2 regions of the Actinomadura sp. 9N407 genome follow, and region 1 is predicted to be linked to the other one. Evidence: riboswitches for the same ligand, from Rfam matches in the RefSeq annotation. Region 1 holds a riboswitch; the other holds the start of a gene.
What was found. Region 1 has a riboswitch for S-adenosylmethionine ahead of ACH34Q_RS40760 (GNAT family N-acetyltransferase). Riboswitches for the same ligand answer to the same signal wherever they lie in the genome.
Positions count from the first base shown of each region.

Region 2: linked by a shared signal. The riboswitch ahead of thrC (threonine synthase) and the one ahead of ACH34Q_RS40760 (GNAT family N-acetyltransferase) in region 1 are both predicted to bind S-adenosylmethionine.

Region 1 is NZ_JBIRAW010000040.1:53,786-61,486, forward strand. Features, by position in the region: gene ACH34Q_RS40730 (AraC family transcriptional regulator) at 1-211, shown strand, start outside; gene ACH34Q_RS40735 (TIGR03621 family F420-dependent LLM class oxidoreductase) at 233-1,156, opposite strand; gene ACH34Q_RS40740 (hypothetical protein) at 1,263-1,634, shown strand; gene ACH34Q_RS40745 (DUF2625 family protein) at 1,636-2,343, opposite strand; gene ACH34Q_RS40750 (SDR family NAD(P)-dependent oxidoreductase) at 2,565-3,134, shown strand; gene ACH34Q_RS40755 (DUF3592 domain-containing protein) at 3,188-3,586, shown strand; gene ACH34Q_RS40760 (GNAT family N-acetyltransferase) at 3,571-4,209, opposite strand; SAM riboswitch class I at 4,219-4,305, opposite strand; gene ACH34Q_RS40765 (phosphotransferase family protein) at 4,371-5,447, opposite strand; gene ACH34Q_RS40770 (acyl-CoA dehydrogenase family protein) at 5,605-6,897, shown strand; gene ACH34Q_RS40775 (TetR/AcrR family transcriptional regulator) at 6,948-7,679, shown strand; gene ACH34Q_RS40780 (VOC family protein) at 7,681-7,701, shown strand, end outside.
Region 2 is NZ_JBIRAW010000031.1:126,380-134,080, forward strand. Features, by position in the region: gene ACH34Q_RS36400 (trehalose-6-phosphate synthase) at 1-761, opposite strand, end outside; gene ACH34Q_RS36405 (cation diffusion facilitator family transporter) at 858-1,784, shown strand; SAM riboswitch class I at 2,200-2,341, shown strand; gene thrC (threonine synthase) at 2,357-3,622, shown strand; gene ACH34Q_RS36415 (MoaD/ThiS family protein) at 3,663-3,941, shown strand; gene ACH34Q_RS36420 (nucleotidyltransferase domain-containing protein) at 4,027-4,650, shown strand; gene ACH34Q_RS36425 (hypothetical protein) at 4,711-4,974, opposite strand; gene ACH34Q_RS36430 (hypothetical protein) at 5,226-5,522, shown strand; gene ACH34Q_RS36435 (hypothetical protein) at 5,764-6,036, shown strand; gene groL (chaperonin GroEL) at 7,494-7,701, shown strand, end outside.

The sequences.
Region 1 (7,701 bases):
CGCGCGCCGGTTCACCGGGCTGGTCGGGCGGCCCCCGCTCGGCTACCTCACCTGGTGGCGCCTGACGACGGCCGCCGGGCTCCTGGCCGGCGGGGACGCGCCACTGGCGGCGATCGCCCAGCGGGTCGGGTACGGGTCGGAGTACGCCTTCGCCAACGCGTTCAAGCGCGAATACGGCATCGCCCCGGGCCGCTACCGTTCGAGCCGATGAGTTCCCTCGAGAGCGGATCGGCTAGGTCAGCAGGCCGATGACGGGGGCGAAGGCCTCCAGGTCGCGGTCGGAGACGAGGTAGTAGCTGAAGCCGTACCGGTCGCGGCGCTCGGCCATCTGCCCGGCGATGTGCTCGGGCGGCCCGACGAACTGCGACGGCATGTCCGGCACGAGATCGGCGTCCCAGCCGCGGCGGCGGGCGATCCGCGCGGCGCAGTCATCGGGATCCGGTCCGAACGCGGGGTTCACCAGCATGCTCAGCTCGACGTCGCGTCCCGGCTCCCGTACGTGGGCGACCTTCCGGGCGATCGTCTCCGGCAGCCGCTCGGTGATCTCGTCGGAGATCGTTCCGCCGGGCAGCGCGCGCGGCAGGACGCCCGCGATGTCGGCGTACCGGCCCGCGAGCCGGAGCATCCGCGGGCTGCCCGCGCCGACGAGCAGGGGCGGCGGTGCCTGGACCGGCCGTGGGAACACCGTCAGGCCGCCGACCTGGTAGTGCTCGCCGGCGAACGTGGTCGCCTCGCCGCGCAGGAGGCTCGTGACGATCTGGAGCGCCTCCTCCAGGCGCCCCACCCGTACACCCGCCGGTTCGAACGGCATCCCGGCCGCCTCGTACTCCTCGCGCGCCCAGCCCGCGCCGATGCCCAGCTCGAACCGCCCGCCCGACAGGTGATCGAGGGTGGCGGCCTCCTTGGCGAGCATGACCGGGTGCCGGTAGTCGTTGCCCAGGACCAGCGTCCCGACGCGCAGCGTGCGGGTGGCGCAGGCGGCGGCGGTGAGGGCGGGCATCGGGGCGAGCTGGTCGCCGAACGGCTCGGCCACGAAGTGGTCCCGCAGCGTCAGCGTCGCGTACCCGAGTTCCTCGGCCCGCAGCGCCAGGGCGGTCAGCTCCGAGGCCGTACGGACCGACTCGCCGACGACGCCGAATCGGAAGCGCTTGCTCATGGGCCCCAGCCTGCCCGCCGGCGCGCGTGCCACGCTGGCGGGAATCCGACATGAGGGTTCGTCAGGGCGACTTGACGTCAGGTGGTCCTGACGCAAGGATGGGGGCATGTCACCCGATGAGCTGGACACCGCGCTGACGCTGCGGACCGCCGTGGCCAGGTTCGAGGAGCTGCGCGAGCACGACGCGTTCGCCGACCGGCCGCTCGGCAAGGCCGAGGCCCTCGAGCTGATCACCCTGGGTGAGGTCATCGCCCACAAGGCGCGCTACGGCCGCCAGCTCTCGGTACGCACCGCGCGCGAGGCCGGGGCCTCCTGGTCGCAGATCGGCCGGGCCATGGGCACGAGCAAGCAGACCGCCTGGGAGACCCACAACCGCTGGATCGAGCAGCAGGCCGAGCAGCGCCGCAACGAGGGCCACTGGGGCCTGGAGGCGCACGAAGTGGCGCGCGAACGGAAGCTCGCGGGCGAGGCGCCCTGACTCAGGCGTTTCGCAGGTCCTCGTACATGCCGAACAGCTCGCCGACCGGGACGGGCCTGCGGTCGGCGGCGGCGATCTCCTCGGCGCCCTTCAGCGTGGGGAGCGGCGGGTAGAAGCTCATGCCCTCGTCGTGGCGGAGGCCGGCGATGTCGTCCTCCCAGCCCGGCCACTGCAGCGTCCAGTAGAAGTCGGAGAGGTTGCCGAGGATGAGGAAGCGCAGCCACATGCTGTGCCCGAAGACGCGCTGCGGGGTCTTGAGGAGCTTCCACTCCAGGCTCTCGGGCTCGAAGTAGCACACCTGCCCCGGCTCGCCCGGACGGCCGTCGGCGGCCGGATCGGAGCCGTTGACCTCGAACCGCCCGCCCAGCACGTCGTACCCGACCAGCAGCGGGGGAGCGGGCCCGCCGCGTACGGCGAGCGCGGGATTGGCCTCGGCGAGGCTCGGCAGCCCGCGTTCGGGGAAGCCGCCGCCCAGCACCCGCACCCATCCGTTCGCGACCAGGGCGCCGCCGGTGTGCAGGGCGAGCGCTCCCAGGTACGAGCCGGCGCTGACCTGGATCCCGCGCAGGGCCTCCTCGCCGGCCTCCGGCCCGATGGGCAGGATCTCGGCGGTCTGGTGGCCGTCGGTGCGGCCGAGCAGCTCGCGCAGCTCCGGCCAGGCGGGATCGGCGACGTCCTTGAGCTCGGCGGCCGAGCGGAGATCACTCACAGGTCGTACGTCCTCCCATCGGGGCCGGGATGGCGTGCAGCCATTCCGGCGATCTTGTCAGATGCCCGGCATGGGCGTGGAACGTCCTCGATGTCCGGGCGCGTCGCCCCTTGACGCGCGCACCGGTTTCAGGATTGGTTAGGTATGCCTTACTTAGGTCTGCCTAACTTTCTGCCCCACCTGCCTGTGCCAACGTGAACCGACTCGCGTGGAGGAGCCTCATGGACCGGACCGCGCTCGCAGGGACGGCCGCCCTGGTCACCGGGGCCGGCCGCGGCGTCGGCGCCGCCGTCGCCCGTACCCTGGCCGCCGCCGGAGCGCGGGTCGCCGTGCTGGACCGCGACGCCGCGGCCGCCCGCGCGGTGGCCGCCGGACTCGACCGCGCGATCGCCTGCACGGCCGACGTCTTCGACGGCGACGCGGTCGAGGACGCCGTCGAACGCGCCGAACGCGAGCTCGGCCCGATCGGCCTCCTGGTCAACGTCGCCGGCATCGAGCGCTCCCTCACGGTGAACGCGACCGGCGTCTTCCTGGTCTCCCGCGCCGTCGCCCGCCGGATGGTCCCGCGCCGTACCGGCTCGATCGTCACCGTCGCCGCGGAGGGCGCCCGCGTCCCGCGCGCCCGCCTGACACCCTGCGCGGCCTCCACTGCCACGGCCGCACAGTTCACCCGCTGCCTGGACGTGGAACTCGCCGAGTACGGCATCCGCTGCGAGGTCGTCCCGGTCGACCGCGCCCTCACCGGCGTCCTCGCGGCCACGCGCCGCGCCCCGGAATTGCTGTTGCGGTAGCGCTCCCGCCGCGCCGTCCGGTATGCCTTGAACCGACGAAGGGACTGCCGCGGATGGACGTGCACTGGATCGGCGTCGCGATCGGCCTCTACGTCGCGTACGCGGGCGTCTCGATGCTGGTGGCCAAGATCCGCCTGCAGCTGCGCGGGCCGCGCGTACCCGGCGTCGTCGCCGGCCGTACGGACGCCGCGGCGACCCGGCCCGGAGTGGTGAGCCGCTCCGGCGTCGTCCGCTTCACCACCGAGGACGGCCGCACCGTCGAGGCCACCAGCTCGGTGCACTCGTTCCCCGGTCCGAAGGTCGGCCGGCAGGTCACCGTCGTGTACGACCCCAAGCGGCCCGAACGCACCGGCGAGCGCATCGGCGTCCACCTGTTCCTGCTCCTGGTCGGTGCCCCGCTGTTCATCGCCGTCGGCGCCGGGATCGCGCTCCTGAACTACCTGGACATGTGACGGTCCGCGTCCTTGGCCTCGAGCCGTCCGGCCAGGCGCGCCTTGACCGCGGGCCACTCCGAGGCGATCACCGAGTACATCGCCGAGTCCCGCAGCCGGCCGTCCTCGCCCGGCGCCCACGACACCCCCCAGCTCCGCAGCACCCCTTCGAAGGTGGCGCCGAGGGCCTGGATGGCCCGCCGTGACCGCTCGTTGCGGGCATCGGTCTTGAGGTCGACCCGTTCCACCCGGAGGGCCTCGAAGGCGTGGCCCATCAGCAGCAGCTTCGCCTCGGCGTTGATGCCCGAGCCCTGCCCGGACGCGCCGAGCCAGGTGAAGCCGATCTCGACGGCGCGCAGCTCGTCGCGGCCCGGCCAGTACCGGGGGTCCAGGTACGCCGTGCAGCCCACGGCGCGGCCGTCCGCCCGGCGGACCTGCGCGAACGGAACGACCCCTTGCTCCGCCCGCGCGAAGTGGGCCCGCACGAAGGCCGTGACCTCGCCGGCGCGGGGCACGAGCGTGAACGCGTAGCTGCCGCGATCCTCTTCCGCCGCCAGGGCCAGGTCGTCCACATGGTCCAGGGACAGCGGCTCGAGCCTGACGAGAGAACCTTCGAGGACGGGTACGTCGAACCAGGTGCCCATGGCGTCAGCTCCTCATCGTTCCTGGCAGTGGCACCTTGCCGTGGCAGGTTGCCGGACCGTCTCGGGGCCAGGTCCCTCGGGTCCTCTGGATGAACGCCACCGATCCTCGCGGGCGGACTCCGCCGCCGTCAAGGCGATTGATCAAGGCGCGCGCCGAGCCGTCAGGATTCCTCGGCGGCGATGAAGGCCTCGGCGCGGCGGAACAGGCCGAGGGTGATGGTGTGCAGCATGTCGCCGGTCTCCTTGGGTGCCTTGCCGGCGAACGCGCGGGCGTGGGTGCCCTCCAGGACGATGCCGAGCTTGAAGCAGGCCAGGACCGCGTACCAGGTGATGGACGCCAGGTCGCGGCCCTTGGCGGCCCCGGCGCGCTCGGCGTAGGCGGTCACGAGCTCGCCGGGGCCGGGCAGGCCGCCGGCCTCGCCGAGCGGGCCGGCCAGCATGTCGCTCATGTCGCCCTGCGCGGGCCAGGTGGCCAGCAGCCAGCCGAGGTCGAGCAGCGGGTCGCCGATCGTGCACATCTCCCAGTCGACGATCGCCGCCACCTGGGGGCCGCTTGAGGAGTACATGAGGTTGGCCAGGTGGTAGTCGCCGTGCAGGATGCCCGGGCGCCAGGTCTTGGGACGGCCGGCCTCCAGCCAGGCCGCGACGCGGTCCAGGCCCGGGATGTCGGGGCCCGGGTAGCCGTCGAGGGCGCCGTAGCCGTCCAGTTCCGACATCCAGCGGCCGACCTGGCGCTCCAGGAACCCCTCGGGCTTGCCGAAGTCGGCCAGGCCCACGGCCTCGTGGTCGACGGCGCCCAGGGCGGACAGGGCGCGGGCGGCGTTCAGGCCCATCTCGCGGCGGATCGCCGCGTCCGAGGCGTGCGGCTCGGGCAGCGTGACCGAGGCGTTGAAGCCGTCGACCGGCGTCATCAGGTAGAAGACGGCGCCGTTCATGACGTTCTCGTCCGGGCAGTCGGCGATGATGCGCGGGGCGGGCACGTCGGTGCCGTCGAGGGCCGCGAGCACGCGCGCCTCGCGGCGGAGCACGTCGTTGGTACGGGCGCGCAGGTGCCGGGGACCGCGGCGCAGCACGTAGCCGCGGCCGCCCCGGCGGAAGCGCAGCAGGACGTTCTGGGTCCCGCCGGACAGCAGGGTGACGTCTTCGAACGGGCCTTCGGGCAGGCCGCGCTCCGCCATCCACCCGGCGAGCACGTCGAAGTCCACGAGCTCGCGCTCGATCTCTGCGGGCTGCTGCACGGTCGCTCTCCCTCGAACCCTCGGACTCATGAACCACGAACCCTCGAACCCCTCGAACAGGGTTGTGCCGGAGAGTAACAGTGATGCACTTGCATTAATCCTTGTAGTAGGCGCATTATCGGCGGTGTACGCCGCCCGCGACGCCGAGGAGACCGCCATGGCATGGGACTTCGACACCGACCCCGAGTACCAGAAGCTGCTCGACTGGGCCGACACCTTCGTCCGGGAGGAGGTCGAGCCCCTCGACCTGGTCCTGGGCGACCCGTACGACAAGACCGACCCCCGCTTCAAGCAGCTGGTGCGGCCGCTGCAGCTGCAGGTGAAGGAGAAGGGCCTGTGGGCCTGCCACCTCGGCCCCGAGCTGGGCGGGCAGGGCTTCGGCCAGGTCAAGCTCGCGCTGCTGAACGAGATCCTGGGCCGCTCCCGCTTCGCGCCCTCGGTGTTCGGCTGCCAGGCGCCCGACTCCGGCAACGCCGAGATCATCGCCCACTTCGGCACCGAGGAGCAGAAGGAGCGCTACCTCGCGCCGCTGCTGGACGGCGAGATCTCCTCCTCGTACTCGATGACCGAGCCGCACGGCGGCGCCGACCCGACGCTGTTCACCACCCGCGCCGTGCGCGACGGCGACGGCTGGGTGATCAACGGCGAGAAGTGGTTCTCCTCCAACGCCAAGCACGCCGCGTTCATCATCGTGATGGCCGTGACGAACCCGGACGTCAGCGCGTACGAGGGCATGTCGATGTTCATCGTCCCGGCCGGCACGCCCGGGCTGACGATCGTCCGGAACGTGGGCGTCGGCGGCGAGCGCGAGGGCTCGCACGGCTACCTGCGGTACGAGGACGTCCGGGTGCCCGCCGAGAACCTGCTCGGTGCCGAGGGCGGCGCGTTCGTGATCGCCCAGACCCGGCTCGGCGGCGGCCGCATCCACCACGCCATGCGGACGATCGCGCAGGTGCGCAAGGCGTTCGACATGATGTGCGAGCGCGCGGTGAGCCGCAAGACGAGGTACGGGGCACTGGCCAAGCTGCAGATGACCCAGGAGAAGATCGCCGACAGCTGGATCGAGGTGGAGCAGTTCCGGCTGCTGGTGCTGCGCACCGCCTGGCTGATCGACAAGCACCAGGACTACAAGCTGGTACGCAAGGACATCGCCGCCGTCAAGGCCGCCATGCCCAAGGTGTTCCACGATGTCGTCCAGCGGGCGATGCATCTGCACGGCGCACTCGGCGTGTCGGGTGAGATGCCGTTCGCCGGCATGATGCTGGGCGCGCAGGCGCTGGCCATCGCCGACGGGCCCACCGAGGTCCACAAGATCACCGTGGCCCGGCAGATCCTGCGCGACTACGAGCCGGTGGAAGGATTGTGGCCGAGCGGCCACCTGCCCACCCGCCGCGAGGCGGCCCGCGAGCGCTACGCCGCCGCGCTCGAGAACGAGCTGGCCAACGAGTGACCGTGCCGTCCTGCGAGTGATGGGGCGGGCCGACCAGTGACAGGGGACGAGTGACCAACGCGACCCGCGAGCGGCTGCTGGACGCCGCCCAGCACCTGTACGCCCGGCGCGGCCTGGACGCGGTCAGCCTCCGCGAGATCAACCAGGCCGCGGGGGCGCGCAACGCCACCGCCGTCCAGTACCACTTCGGGGACCGCGCGGGGATCGTCCGCGCCGTCTTCGCCCGGTACCGGCCGGAGGTCGACGCGCGCCGGCACGCCCTGCTGGACGCCTACGAGGCGGCGCGCGAGGACGACGTGCGGGCACTGGCCGGGGCGCTGGTACGGCCGCTGGCGGCGCTGCTGCGGGACGAGGGCGGCCGGGACTTCCTGCAGATCTGGGCGGACGCGCTCAACCGCCCGGACGTGGTCGTCTCGGCCGCCGCGCTGGAGGACCCGAAGGACAGCATGTACCGCTGGCGCGCGCTGGTACTGCCGCTGCTGGAGGCGGACGCGGCGCGGCTGCACCGGCGGTTCACCGCGCTGCTGTACGCCTCGATCGAGCTGGGCCGCCGGGCCCGGTCCGGGCCGCGTACCGACGACCGGCTGTTCACCAGCTACCTGACCGACGTGGTCACCGCCATCCTGGCCGCCCCGGTGTCGGCGGAGACGCGCGGCCTGGCCGCCGAGCGCGACGCCGCCCGCGGCGGTGACGGGTCACATTTTTCCAAGACCGGGGCCGGCGGAGCGCCGCAGACTGGGCATGTCACTCACGGGGAACCGCCCGATGACCAGGGAGGATGACATGACCGACACGCCCAGGCGA
Region 2 (7,701 bases), on a different contig from region 1:
TCCACCTTGGCGCCGGGCAGCGCGCAGCAGCAGTCCAGGAACGCCTCGGCCCAGCGTTCGGTCAGGAACCCGGCATGGTCGGCGCCCAGGATGCCGTCCAGGATCTGCTCGCCGATGTCGTCGGGCAGCAGCCGGTAGTACTCGGGCGGCGCCCACGGCGTGTGCGAGAAGTGCACGATCTTCAGATCCGGCCGCCTGTCGCGGAGCATCCGGGGTGCCAGCGACAGGTGGTAGTCCTGGATCGCGGCCTTGGCGCCGGGCGCCGCGTCCCGGGCGAGCGCGTCGGCGAACGCCGCGTTGTACGCCTCGTACGACTGCCAGTCGCGCCGCGCGCGCGCGTCGAAGTGCGGTGCCCGGGGCGTGTCGTACAGCAGATGGTGGACGAACCACAGCGTCGAGTTGGCCACGGCGTTGTACGCGCGGTGGAACGTCGCCGCGGGGATGTCGAGCATCCGGACGGCCGACCCGCCGATGTCGTGCCCCGCCAGGTCCAGCCGCCCGTCCGGGGCCTGCCGCGCCGCCGTACGATCGGCCTCGCCGAGAGCCGCGCACACCCACAGCACGTCCGGTGCCCCGGCCTCCGCCACGGTACGTACGGACCCGGTCCGGGTGCCCGCGCCACCCGGGTCACCGGGAGCGCCGGTGACCCCGGCGAGGCCGGACACCAGCCCGCCGGCGCCGCGGCGCATGGTCAGCGCGCCGTCATCGGACTGAGAGAACGACACCGGGCCACGGTTGGACGCCACCAGCACTTGGCTCATACCGGCAGGGTCTCAGTTGGGAACGGGGCGCATCAAAGTGACCCGGGTGATTTCGCGGCTCCGATTACCGGGATCCTCGCCGGGTACCGGGGCCGGATGAGCCGGGCGGAGACCACCAAGACCGTCCTCGTCGCGGGGACGGCCAACCTGATCCTGGCCGTCACCAAGCTGATCGCGGGCGTGCTGTCGGGATCGAGCGCGATGCTGGCAGAGGGCGCGCACTCGGTCGCCGACACCCTCAACCAGGGCTTCCTCCTGGCCTCGCTGAACCGCAGCGCCCGCCCGCCGGACCGCAGGCACCCGTTCGGGTACGGCAACGAGCGCTACTTCTGGTCGCTGCTCGCCGCGTTCGGGATCTTCGTCGCCGGCGGCGGCTACTCGATCTTCGAGGGGATCCTGACGATCACCGGCAAGGAACCCGGCGGCGGCGAGCAGGCCTGGCTCGCCTTCGCCGTCCTCGGCCTGGCCGCCGTCCTGGAGGGCACCTCCTGGCTGCGCGCCTGGACCCAGGCCCGCCGGGAGAACCGGCACACCGACCACGGTCTGGTCGAACACGTCCGCGACAGCCCGGACGTCACGTTCAAGGCGGCCCTGTTCGAGGACTCCGCCGCGATGATCGGCCTCGCCTTCGCCGCCACCGGACTCGCGCTGCGCGAGATCACCGGCTCCCCGTTCTGGGACGGCCTGGCCTCGGTCATGATCGGCCTGCTGCTGGTCGCGGTGGCCTTCGCCCTCGGCCGCGACAGCCGCAGCCTGCTGATCGGCCAGTCCGTGGCCCCCGCCGTCCAGCGCGAGATCCGTACCGAGATCGCCTCCGCCCCCGGCGTCACCGGCGTCCAGGAACTGTTCACCATGCACTTCGGCCCGGACGACATCCTCGTCGCGGCCAAGGTGAACTTCTCCGACACCATCAGCGCCGACGAGGCCGAGGACATCGCGGGCGAGATCGACCGCCTGCTGCAGGAGCGGATCCCCCTCGTCCGCCATGTCTTCCTCGACCCGACGCAGGTTTTAAAGGCGTAGCCCTTGGCGTCGGGCCTGGCGGCCCTCCTTCGGCGGGCTACGCGGCGATCGCTGGCATCGCTCCGAACTCGCCTGGCGGCTCGCTTCGCGATCAGGTTCTCGCTTCGCTCGAACCTGCCTTCGGACGCGATCGCAACGTTTGAGGCCGTCACAACTTCAGCAGGGGGCGGGGCTGGGGGCGCGAGGGTGATCTACACGTCGGTCGGGTAACGTCTCAAACGGCGAGACCCAGCTGTCCGGCAACCGGGCAGGTCATGTAAAGTCACGCATACGACGCGATACCGCCCAGGGAGAACGCATCTGCGTTCGGGTGGTATCAATGTCCTGCAGCGTTCATAGCGCTCATCAAGAGGGGTGCAGGGAGCACAGCGGCCTCGGGCCGGTCTTCCAGCTCAACTCACACACAACTTCATAGCGCTCATCAAGAGGGGTGGAGGGACCGGCCCGTTGAAGCCCCGGCAACCGACTGATTCGTACGCGCTCGCGATCCTGCGAGGCCGATCAGGAGATGGTGCCAACTCCGGCCTGTGACCAAGGTGGCACAGGGAAGATGGGGAGAAAGGCCTCGCTCCATGGCAATCACGCCTGCCAACCCGAACCTCTCGTCCGGCCCCGACCTCGGGCCCGCGACGGCCCTGGTCTGCCGCGAATGCGGGAGCCGCCGCGATCTCGGCCCGTTCTACGCTTGCGAAGAGTGTTTCGGGCCCCTCGAGATCGCCTACGACTTCAGCGGGATCACCCGCGCGAGCATCGAGGCGGGACCGCAGAACATCTGGCGCTACCGCGGGCTCCTGCCGGTGCCCTCGACGGTCGCCGAGACGCCCAACACCGAGCCGGGGCTCACCCGCCTCGTCCGCGCCGACCAGCTCGCCGAGTCGCTCGGGCTCGAGCGGCTCTGGGTCAAGGACGACAGCGGCAACCCGACCCACTCGTTCAAGGACCGCGTGGTCGCGGTGGCGCTGGCGGCGGCGCGCGAGCTGGGCTTCAAGGTGCTGGCCTGCCCGTCCACCGGCAACCTGGCCAACGCGGTCGCCGCGGCGGCGGCGCGCGCGGGAATCCGCAGCGCGGTGTTCGTGCCGTCCGACCTCGAGCAGCAGAAGATCATCACGACCGCGGTGTACGGCGGGACGTTCATCACGGTCGACGGCAACTACGACGACGTCAACCGGCTGGCCTCGGAGATCGCGGGCGAGCAGGAGGACTGGGCGTTCGTCAACGTCAACGTCCGGCCGTACTACGCCGAGGGCTCCAAGACCCTCGGGTACGAGATCGCCGAGCAGCTCGGCTGGCGGCTGCCGGACCAGATCGTGATCCCGGTCGCGTCCGGTTCCCAGCTGACGAAGATCGACAAGGCCTTCCAGGAGTTCATCAAGCTCGGCCTGGTCGAGGACAAGCCGTACAAGGTCTTCGGTGCCCAGGCCGCCGGCTGCGACCCGGTCGCGGCCGCCTACAAGGCCGGGCACGACGTCGTACGGCCGGTGAAGCCCGACACCATCGCCAAGTCGCTGGCGATCGGCAACCCGGCCGACGGCCCGTACGTGCTCGACGTCGTCCGGCGTACGGGCGGCGCGGTGGAGGACGTCACCGACGAAGAGGTCGTCGAGGGCATCCGGCTGCTGGCCCGTACCGAGGGCATCTTCGGTGAGACCGCGGGCGGGGTCACCGTGGCCACGCTGCGCAAGCTGATCGGCAGCGGCGCGCTCGACCCGGCCGCCGAGACCGTGATCATCAACTCCGGGGACGGGCTCAAGACCCTGGACGCGATCTCCTCCCAGGTGGGACCGGGCGCGAACATCGCTCCCACGCTGGAGGCCTTCCGGGCCGCCGGCCTCGCCTGACCCGTACGTCCGTCCCAGAGCATTCTTGGAGCCAGCAGCAATGAGCACCGTTTCCGTGCGGATCCCGACGATCCTGCGTCCCCTCACCGGTGGCGCCTCGGAGGTCAAGGCCGAGGGCGCCACGCTGCGCGCGGTGGTGGCCGACCTCGAGGCGAACCACCCCGGCATCGCCGCCCGCGTGCTGGACGACAACGGCAAGATCCGGCGCTTCGTGAACGTGTACGTGGGTGACGAGGACGTGCGGTTCGCCGACGGCCTGGACACCCCGACGCCCGAGGGCGCCCAGATCTCGATCATCCCCGCCGTCGCCGGCGGCTGATCGGGCTCGGCCCTTTGCCCCCTTTTCTCGGTAAATGCCGGGAAAAGGGGGCTTTGCCATGCTGGGGAGCGGGAAGAGGCTCTGCATGGGAACAGCCGAGAAAATCGCGGAGGCGGTCGAGGCGCATCCCATGGTGAGCCGGATCGAACTCATCGGATCGCGCGCCCGCGGCACCGCCACCGAACTGTCCGACTGGGATTTCCACGTCACCGCCGAGGACTTCGGCGAAGTGGCCGCCGACCTCCCCGCCCTGGCCGCCTCGTACGGACCGCTCGCCGCCCAATGGGACCCCCTCGGCGACTGCGAGAGTTACCTCCTCATCTATCCGGGCCCCGTCAAGGTCGACCTGCTCTTCCGCGACGTACCGCGCAGCTGGAATCCGCCCTGGCGCGTAGGCCCCGACACCCTCACGGCGATCGACGCGCACTTCTGGGACTGGTCGCTTTGGCTCGTCAGCAAGTGCCGCCACGGTATGACCGACCGCATCCGCGGCGAACTCCTCAGGATGAGCCACCACATCCTGAGGCCCCTCGGAATCGAAACGCTACCGCTCTCCCTCCAAGAAGCCGCGGAACGCTTCATACGCGCCCGCGACCGGCTGGAGATTCGCTACGGGTTGCACATATCCCGGCGCCTGGAGGAAGAAGTGCTCCCCCTCGTACGCGCGTCCCACCGTGACCATTACCGGCCGTCGGGCCTTCGCTCATAAGGACCGGTGCCGTACAAGAGCGAGATGCCCCTCAGCCCCCTCGCGGCGTGGGCTGACCGTTCAGTACGAGGTGACCGGAGCCTGCCGGTCGATCTCCATGGCGAGCGTGGTCACCATGGACTTGACGGCGGCCTGGCCGTGCTTCCGCTCAAGAACGGGGATCAGCCCCTTGCGCGCGGCCTCGTTCAGCATCCACGACAGCGCCGAATGATCCGCGCTCCGCCCGGCGGCGACCTCGTCATAGGTGTGCCGGCTGACCCTCAGCAACTCCGGGTACGAAGCCGACTCGGCCATGACCATGCGCGTCGCATCCCTGAGATCCATGCCCGGAGTCTAAGCGCGCCGCGCGCGTACCGGCTGGACGCGTCCATCAGCAACGGCTCATGGCAGCCTCCGGCCGTCACCCTGTTCGGACGGCATGCGCGCTGGTGGTGGCCAGGAGGACATCGGTCCCCCGAGCCACGTCCGGTCCTCGACCAGCGGCGACACTGACCCGTACCGGAGCAAGTTGCGCCCCGCTCGCCGCGGCGGTTCGGGTACGACCGTGCCACGTCCTTGCCTGCGATCATGTGCCGATGACCTCACCGCTCCCCGTCGACTGGACGATCGAGCGAGTACGCGCCGTGTCAGGCGATGACAGCGCCACAGCGCTGCCGACGGAACGGCTCGTACTGGTCGAGGAGCGGATCGGAGGCCAACCCGCCTACGAACCCGTACGGCCTGAACTGGTCGAAACGATCCTTCAGTTCCACGGCCTCTGTCTCGTCGGCATCGAAGGTGAGTGGTACATGGGTGACCTTCAACCGGACGGTTCCATCGCCTGCTGGGGGTCCTATGGGACTGATCTCCAAGCGGCCATCCGATCGCTTTAGAGGCATGACGTGGTGACTGATGCTCCGCTTCACTGCAGCCGGCTAGATCACCGCCGCGAAGTACAGCGCTAGGCGGGGGTGCGCGGCCGTCTGGGCCGCCGGTCGGTGGTCGACGCCCACGCGGCGGGACGGCGGGTGCAGCGACGCGAGTGCCGCGCCCCGATGGCGGCGGTGCCCGTGGTCACGCTTCTGCCCACGAGGAGCAAGTCTCGCGTGTGGGCCGCCTCTTTATGATGACGCTGTGGCTCTCGTTCTGTTCGTTCTGCTTCTGGGCACTCTGGTGTTCTCGGTCGTGTACGGGGCGGCCACGCTCGCCGGTGCCAACGACATGGTCAGCCTGTGGGTCGCAGTGGGAGCGGTGGCGGCACTAGCGATATTTCTGGCGTTCGATGTCCGTTCCACGATCGCTGCTGTCAGGGCGAGAGAGGCAGAGGAACGAGAACACCGCAGAGGATCGAAACCGATCGCGCCAGACGCTCCCGATGGGACGTGGGGTCGTTACTGGGACGAATGACCCGTGCGGAGGGAAACACCTCGCAGGGTCAGGCTTCCACCCCAACCATCGACGACCGTCACGGGTCCGAGCTGAGCCTCCCAGAGTCAGAGGCCCTCGCCGGAGGCGCTTCATCCGATCCGCTGTCCATCCTTCCTGGTATTTCGCTGACCTGGCCTTGCGTGTCCTCGACCCCGTTGACGACCGTGAGCGTCCATGATCGTCCGCCGTGACGGGCACCCAGCGGGCACGGTGCCTCTTGCTGATGAGCCGCTTTCTCTGGTCATGCTTGGTGAAGCGCGTAGAGAAGGAACGCGACGCAGCAGAGAGTCAGCGCGCCCTTCCCAGCGAAGTACACGCTCGCCCTGCGCCGTCGTCCCAGCAGTGCCGTTGCAAGGCCGATGATCGGCGCAAGCGCGGCACCACCGATCCCGGCCCATAGCAGTGCTACACCGGTCGATCTTTCGAAGACGTTCGGAAAGGGACGGCCAACGAGAGCATGGCCCATTGCGAAAGCTACGGGAAAGGCGAGCCACCATGAGGCCATGCCGGCAACCAGCCAGGATGTGATCCTGGCTGCGTTAACGCGTGTCTCGGCGTGCGGGGAATCTGACGGCGTAGCTGTAGCAGGCGGCATGTTGGGATCATAAGCGTCCCCTATGTCTCGGCCGCTAACGTTCGTCCCTGCCTCGCGACTACGCCCGACCTGGAGGAACCCGGAGCCTCCGTGACGGCGACGCGAGCGCCGCCGCCCTTGAACACGCGGTCAGGCTGAAAGTGTTCTCGGCAAATCCGCTCCGCGATGTCGACTGGGAAACGCCCCACGGCGTTCAGGGGATAGACCCCCAGCAGTCCCTGTCAGCTATGAGGCTGTGTGGTCTCGGGCTCGTGTCCAAGTGCTGACTCCCGATCAGCTCAAGACTCCGCTGGCCCAGCGGCCGTACGACCTTCGGCATGCCTGTCTGTCGCTCTGGCTCAACAGTGGTGTCCCGGCGGTCAACGTGGCGGCGCGTGCCGGGCGCTCGGTAGCCATGCCCCAGAGCACGTACGCGCACTGCCTCGACGGTGACGAGGAGATCAGGAACGAGCGCATCCAAGCCGCGCTTGGAACTCCCACGACCCCTGTCGCGGTACACCCGGTACAGGCCACCCCCGTGCCCAGACCCGTGTAACGCGACCACCGGCGTACGGCGGCTCGCGTTCCGTCCGACTTCGGACGGTTCCGCTCCTGGTCAGGGCGAGAACGACGAGGTGGAGGGGCCATCGCCTGGTCAGGACGTACGGCGCTTGCACTCGATTGGGTAGAGTGCTAAAAACCAATGGTTGGCACTCTGCTGTGGAGAGTGACAATCCCACAGTCTGGATCGAGGCGATGAGGCCTCACTCCGGCGGCGGAAATGACGCCGTCGGGGAGGTCGTCCGTCGCGGGCGTCGGCTCGATCCTTCATGGCCACCTTGTTCCGGGAGGACTGGAGCCTATGGCTGCAAAGATGATCGCGTTCGACGAGGAGGCTCGCCGCGGGCTGGAGCGCGGTATGAACCAGCTCGCCGACGCCGTGAAGGTCACCCTTGGGCCCAAGGGTCGCAACGTCGTGTTGGAGAAGAAGTGGGGCGCACCCACGATCACCAACGACGGCGTTTCGATCGCCAAGGAGATCGAGCTCGAAGACCCGTGGGAGAAGATCG